DNA from 2 places in the Beduinella massiliensis genome. Region 1 is predicted to be linked to the other one. Evidence: riboswitches for the same ligand, from Rfam matches in the RefSeq annotation. Region 1 holds a riboswitch; the other holds the start of a gene.
The links. Region 1 has a riboswitch for FMN ahead of C1725_RS12060 (ECF transporter S component). Riboswitches for the same ligand answer to the same signal wherever they lie in the genome.
Positions count from the first base shown of each region.

Region 2: it holds a riboswitch for FMN, as region 1 does, so the genes downstream of both, C1725_RS14480 (energy-coupling factor transporter ATPase) here and C1725_RS12060 (ECF transporter S component) in region 1, are expected to answer to the same signal.

Region 1 covers NZ_LT963430.1:2,478,869-2,482,270, reverse strand. The annotation lists gene C1725_RS12075 (galactokinase) at 1-146, shown strand, start outside; gene C1725_RS12070 (DUF1062 domain-containing protein) at 378-959, shown strand; gene C1725_RS12065 (CD3324 family protein) at 1,059-1,379, shown strand; FMN riboswitch at 1,459-1,573, shown strand; gene C1725_RS12060 (ECF transporter S component) at 1,667-2,248, shown strand; gene tsaE (tRNA (adenosine(37)-N6)-threonylcarbamoyltransferase complex ATPase subunit type 1 TsaE) at 2,263-2,736, shown strand; gene tsaB (tRNA (adenosine(37)-N6)-threonylcarbamoyltransferase complex dimerization subunit type 1 TsaB) at 2,733-3,402, shown strand, end outside.
Region 2 covers NZ_LT963430.1:2,979,117-2,982,518, forward strand. The annotation lists gene C1725_RS14470 (CbiQ family ECF transporter T component) at 1-196, opposite strand, end outside; gene C1725_RS14475 (energy-coupling factor transporter ATPase) at 189-1,049, opposite strand; gene C1725_RS14480 (energy-coupling factor transporter ATPase) at 1,025-1,876, opposite strand; FMN riboswitch at 2,015-2,131, opposite strand; gene C1725_RS14485 (YibE/F family protein) at 2,242-3,402, opposite strand, start outside.

The DNA.
Region 1 (3,402 bases):
GCGGCTTCGCAGGAACGATTCAGGCCTTCGTGCCGGACAGCCTGCTGGACGCCTACGTGAAGAAGCTCGAAGCTTCCTTCGGCGCGGGTGCGTGCACCGTGCTCTCCATCCGTCCTGAAGGCGCAGTGATGATGGAAGTTCGCTAAAAAACGGCATGGCCTGCCGCCCACCTCAAACTCGTTTGAGAAACGAGCTTGAGGTGGGCGGCGGTTTTTCTTTTTGGTACAATGGCTTAGGTAGGAAATCAAAGGAGGCGCAGCGCATGACCGAGCCCACAGAGCGTCGTTGATCTCGAAAAAGTGTATAGCTGCGTGAGGGCCAGCCGACTCGCACGTCGCTTGCACGACCTATTTTGACGATGCGAAGGGGCTATAAAATTGCATACGATACGATGGACGCTTTCGGCGGCGGGGCTGCCGGGGGTTTTGCGAAGGTGCGCCTGCTGCGGCGAGATGCGGGTCTTTTTCCCAACGAACATGTTTCGCGTAAACGCAAACGGGCGCAGGCTCGACGTCTTTTTGATCTACAAGTGCGAAGCCTGCCAAAAGACATGGAACATGGAGGTGGTCTCGCGCGTGCGGCCGGAAGAAATCGCCCCGGATACGTACAGGCGTTATCTTCAAAACGACCCGGAGGAGGCGGCATGCTGCGCGAGCGATCCGCTGCTCTGGCAGAAAAACCGCATGCGCCTTTGTGAGACGCGGCTGGAGTACGGTTTGACCGGCGAGGCGATCGACCTGCGCGGGCTGACGGAACCGGCGCGCATCGAAATCGAGGGCGGAAAACCCACGCGTGCGCGGCTGGACAGGCTGCTGTGCGGTAAGCTCGGAATATCCCGGGAAGCCTACAGGCGCATGGCGCGCGCGGGCGCGCTCGTTGTCGAGCGGGACGCGCTCCGGTCCGGCGGCGGCGCGCTGCTTGTCATCCGGCCCGAAATCGGGTATGATGAATCAGAATAGAGAAGAAAGGAACATAGAAAATATGCTTAAAGAGATTCAGCATGCTTAGCAGGGGCTATCGCATGCGGCAATAAACCGGCGCAGACCGCGCCGAAGCAAGTGAATAGCCTCTGCTCGAACCTGAAATCATGTTTTAGGGGGAGCAGCATGCGCTATCAAAACGCGCGGGACGTCCTGCCCGCGGAAGTCATCGAGACGATACAGACGTATATCGACGGGGGATGCCTTTACATCCCGCGCAAGGAACAGAACCGAAAGCAATGGGGAGAAGAGACGCGCAGCCGCCAGGAGCGCATGTGCCGCGATCTGGAGATCAGAAAGCGCTATGAGCGCGGAGAACGGATCGCCCAGCTGGCGCAGGACTATTACCTGTCCGAAAAGAGCATTCAGCGGATCGTGCGCGGCGTAAGAAGCAAGTGATCTTTTGGCAAAAACGTATTGACAGGCGGCAAAGCCGTGCCTATAATAAGTTCAACTGAATAAGCGCATGGCGCGATTGAAGGATCTTCAGGGCGGGGTGTGATTCCCCACCGGCGGTATAGCCCGCGAGCCGTAAGGCAAGACCCGGTGTGATTCCGGGGCCGACAGTACAGTCTGGATGGAAGAAGAGCTTTTCTCCTATGCATCAGCCGAAAAAAACGGCCCCTGATCGCTCAGCCTTCAGGGGCCGTGTGCCGTTTCGGAAAAGAAAATGAGGAGGCAACCCCATGCGCAATCAGAACGTCTTCAAACTTACCCGCACGGCCATCCTATCCGCCATCGCCGCAATTTTGTTCTTCATCGAAATCCCGGTGGGCGTCCCCTTTTACAAGCTGGACTTCAGCACGCTGCCCGCGATCATCGCCGGTTTCGCGATGGGGCCGGCGTACGGTCTGGCGACGGTGCTCATCAAGGACTTGATTCACCTGCTCGTCTCCAGCTCCGGCGGCATCGGTGAGCTGGCGGATTTCATCATGTCCGGCGCGCTGGTGGTAATTTCATCGCTGCTGTACAGCCGGCGCAAGTCGCTTAAAAGCGCGCTGATCGGCCTTGGCATCGGCACGGTGGTGATGGCGGTTCTCGGTGCAATCGTCAATTACTACATCATGCTGCCGTTTTATACGGCCTTCATGCCGATGGAAAAGATCATCGAGGCGGGTACGGCGGTCATTCCGGCGATCCACAGCAAGTTCTCCTTCGTCGCGCTCATCACCGCGCCGTTCAACCTGCTCAAGGGTATCGCCCTCGGCGTGGTCACGTTCCTGCTCTACAAGCACGTGTCGCCCTTCCTGCACGAGAAGCGCGCGTAACATTGGGAGGTATCATGGTTCAATTCATCACCGACAGCGAAGAGGAGACGATGCGCCTGGGCAAAAGCCTGGGCGCTCGTCTGCGTGCGGGCGACGTCGTGCTGCTGGAGGGGGAGATGGGCGCGGGTAAGAGCGTCTTTTCCCGCGGCGTGGCGCGCGGAATGGGTGTCGAGGGACCGGTGCCCAGCCCGACGTTTACCATCGTCAACGTGCACGAGGGGACGCGTGGGCGGCTGTATCACTTCGACCTGTACAGGCTCGAGGGGGCCGACGCGCTCTACGAGATGGGCCTGGACGAGATGATCGGGACGGACGGCGTCGCGCTCGTCGAATGGCCCTCGCAGGCGGCGGAGGCGATGCCGGAACGCTGCCTGCGGGCGACGATCACCTATGACGGGGACGCGCCCGAACGACGGCGCATCGCCCTTTCGCCGGAGGGCGGCTTTGATGCCGGCCCTCTGAAGACGCTTGGAGGTGCGGAAAAATGAACGTTTTATGTATCGATACGTCCGGCCCTTCGGCGGGCGTCGCGGTTTTAAAGGACGGGCGCCTTGCGTTTGAATGCGAGCTCACGCACGGCATGACGCATTCGCAGTGCATCATGCCCATGGTCGAGCAGGGACTCGCGGGCACGGGGCTTCAAACGAACGAAGTCGACCTGTTCGCGGCGGTCGTCGGCCCCGGGTCGTTCACCGGGGTGCGGATCGGCGTATCGACGGTCAAGGCACTGGCGCACGCGGTCAACAAGCCCTGCGTCGGAGTGGATGCATTGGAGGCGCTCGCCGCGGGGATCTGGAGCTTTGACGGGATCGTCTGCCCGATTCTGGACGCACGCGCGCAGCAGGTCTACGGCGCGGTGTTTGAGGCGGGTGTGCCGCCTGTGCGGCTGATGGACGATACGGCGGAGAAGCTTGCGGAGTTCCTGCCCAAGGTAAAAGCGCTGGGAAGGCGGGCGCTCTTCCTCGGGGACGGCGCTCCGGTCTTTGAGGGCGCGATTCGGGAGGCGCTCGGCGATCAGGCGGCCTTCGCTCCCGCGCACCTGCGTGGGCTGCGCGCAGGCAGCGCGGCGGTGCTGGCGGAAATGCGCGCGCAGGAGGCGGACGATTTTCTGCACCTGATGCCGCTCTATCTGCGCGCGCCGCAGGCGGAGCGGG
Region 2 (3,402 bases), 500 kb from region 1:
GGAACTTCATGTTGATCTGGGCGATGCGGGCCATGCCCAGCAGAAACGCAAAAGCCAGCGCGTAGCCAAGCAGGTCCTTTACGAGGAAGACCGACACGATGTAGGCGATCGTAAGGTAAATCTTCATGCGCGGGTCCATCCGGTGTATCGGGGAATCGCCGGGATAATACTGGCCGAGCGTGATGTTCTTAAGCATGGGCACCTCCTACAATCCGCCGGATGGCCTGCAGCAGCTCTTCGGGCAGATAGGCGTCCTCTGGCACGTCAAAGCCCTTTTCGCGGAGTCTGGCGGCAAGCTGAGCCGCCTCCGGCACGTCCAGCCCCATCGCGCGCAGCTCCTCGCCGCGCTGAAACACCTCGCGCGGCGTGCCGTCCATGGCGATACCGCCCTTGTTCATCACGATCACGCGGTCGACCAGCGCGGCGACGTCGTCCATGCTGTGGGAAACCATGATGACGGTCGTCCCCTTTTCCTCGTGCAGCCGCCGGATGAGCGAGAGGATTTCGTCGCGTCCCTGCGGATCCAGCCCTGCGCAGGGCTCGTCCAGAATCAGGGTTTCCGGCTGCATGGCCAGCACGCCCGCGATCGCAACGCGGCGCATCTGCCCGCCGGACAGCTCGAAGACCGACCGATCCTTAAACGCCTCGTAATCGATCTGCACCTGCCGGCAGGCTTCCTTCACGCGCGCGGCGATTTCCTCTTTGGAAAGGCCGAGATTTTTCGGTCCAAAGGCGATGTCCGCGGCGACGTTCTCTTCAAAGAGCTGGTTTTCCGGGTATTGAAACACGAGCCCCACCTTGCGGCGCACCTCGCGTTTGTCGGTTTCCTTGTCAAACAGGTCCTTGCCGTCCACCAGCACGCGCCCTGACGTGGGGCGCAGCAGGCCGTTGAGGTGCTGAATCAGCGTGGACTTTCCGCTGCCCGTGTGGCCGATCAGGCCGATAAAGGCGCCGTCCTCGATGGTAAGATCGACGTCGTGAATGGCCGTCGCCTGAAACGGACTGTCGGGCATGTACGTATGGGTCAGTTTTTCGATGACAATCGGCATACTTCCTCCACCATTTCCTCTACCGTGAGCACGTCCGCACGCACGCCGACGCCTGCCTCGCGCAAATTTTTCGCCAGCTCCGTCATGGGCGGCACGTCCAGGCGCAGCTCGCGCAGCCGCTCCACCTGCGGGAAGACCTCGCGCGGCGTACCGGACAGGACGATCTTCCCCTCGCTCATCACGATGACGCGGTCGGCCTGCGTCGCCTCGCTCATGTAATGCGTGATCCACACGACCGTGATGCCTTCCTCCCGCTGAAGCCTGCGCACGGTTGAAAGCACCTCACGCCGCCCCGAAGGATCGAGCATCGCCGTCGACTCGTCCAGGATGATGACGTCCGGCTTCATCGCGATGACGCCCGCGATGGCCACGCGCTGCTTTTGCCCGCCGGACAGCATGTGCGGCGCGCTCTTGCGAAAATCCTGCATGTTGACCGCGCGCAGCGCCTCGTCCACGCGGATGCGCATCTGCGCGGGCGGCACGCCCATGTTTTCCATGCCGAAGGCGACGTCCTCTTCCACCACCGTCGCGACGATTTGGTTGTCCGGGTTTTGGAATACCATGCCCGCGTGCTGGCGGATGTCGAAGACGAGGTCGTCGTTTCGCGTGTCGAGGCCCACGACCCACAGATTGCCCTGCGTGGGCACGTACAGCGCGTTCATCAGCTTGGCGAGGGTGGACTTGCCCGAGCCGTTATGCCCCAGCACGGCGAGGAATTCGCCCGCGTGCACGGACATATCCACGCCGCCAAGCGCCGCGCCGTCGGCATCCTGGTACGTATAGTGCACGCCCTCCGCTACGATCTTGTCGCTTTCGCGTCTTTCCATGTCGACTGTATTCTCCTTTGGCCTTGCAGGCATCGCGCCCGCTGCCTGATGATAGCATGCGCCGCGGGCTCAAGCCTTAGCGCCATAAAAGAAACACCCAAAAGGAAATGCCCTTCAGGTGCCTGTTCGCTTCGCGAAAAACGCTCTTCTCCCATCCAGACTTTAACTGTCGGTATTGGAATCACACCAATTCTGCGCGCAGCGCTCGCGGACTTTACCGCCGATCGGGAATTTCACCCTGCCCTGAAGACATTTATTCGGTTGTCCGCGGTTATTATAGCACGATACCTTTCCATGTACAATCCCCTGCGCGAGGAATTTCGCGATCAGGGGTGCGGCGGACTGCCTCCGTCCGCTTCTCCGCTTTACCGAACCTCCGGCAACGCTCCCGTATCCGCCGCCTGCCTCCTCGGCATCACGAAGCCGGCGATCAACGCCGTGAAGGGCGCGACGCTCACCAGGCCAAAGGAACCCACCAACGTCGTCAGCACCTCGCAGGCCACGTACTTGAAGTTCAGGATGTCGACCACGGGCGTCCCCTGCCCCATGAAGTACATCATCATCGAAAGATAGCTGCCGGAGTACGCCAGCATGAGCGTCGTGGTCATCGTGCCAATGACGCTGCGGCCGACCGAAAAGCCCGAGCGGACGAGCTCCCGACGCGTAATCTCCGGATGGTGCACGCACACCTCCTGACAGGACGCGGACACGTCCATCGCCAGATCCATCAGCGACCCCGAATTCGCGATGAAGACCATGGCGAGGAAAATTTCGCGGATGTCGAGCTGCATCGCGCTCTGCGAGAGAAGCGGCACGACGTACGGCAGGTTGCTTCCGTCGAGCTTTAAAAGCGCACCAAAGCCGGTCGCCAGCAGGCAGGTGACGAACGTGCCCAGCAGCGAGCCTATCAGGGCGCACAGCGCCTTTGGAGTAAACCCTGCGACCAGAAACATGATCAGCGCCGTGAGCAGGAGCACCACGCCCAGCGCCACCGGAATGGGCGAATCCCCCTTGAGCAGTGCCGGGATCAGCAGCTTCCACACCACCATCACGCTGGCCACCAGCGAAACGAGCGCCCCCGCGCCCGCTACGCCGCCGAACAGGATCAGCAGTAGACCGAACAGCGCAAAGAGCATGCCTTCGTTGCCCAGTCGGTAATGATCCACCATCGTCGCGCTCGTCGGTCCGTCTTCGTCCGCATGGATGATCGCAAGTCCTTCGTCGCCCGCCGCGAAGAGCTTGTCCTTTTCCAGCGCGGAATTCAGCGTATTCGCCGCGTTCATCTCGCTGCCCTTCCATTTTCCGGATAGAATCTCGATCCCCACCTCCTGCGCGCCGGAGTACACGATGCCCAGAGGGGCCAGGTTGGCGTTGTCGACCGACAGCACCTTGACGCGCTCCCGCGTGGAATTCGCAGGCATGCGCGCAGGGTATCCGCTGGGCAGGTAACCCAGCGCGATACAGAGCAGCCCTACGACGATACAAAAGATCCAGTTGCGGCGCTTGTCCTTGTGCATTTGCAGCTT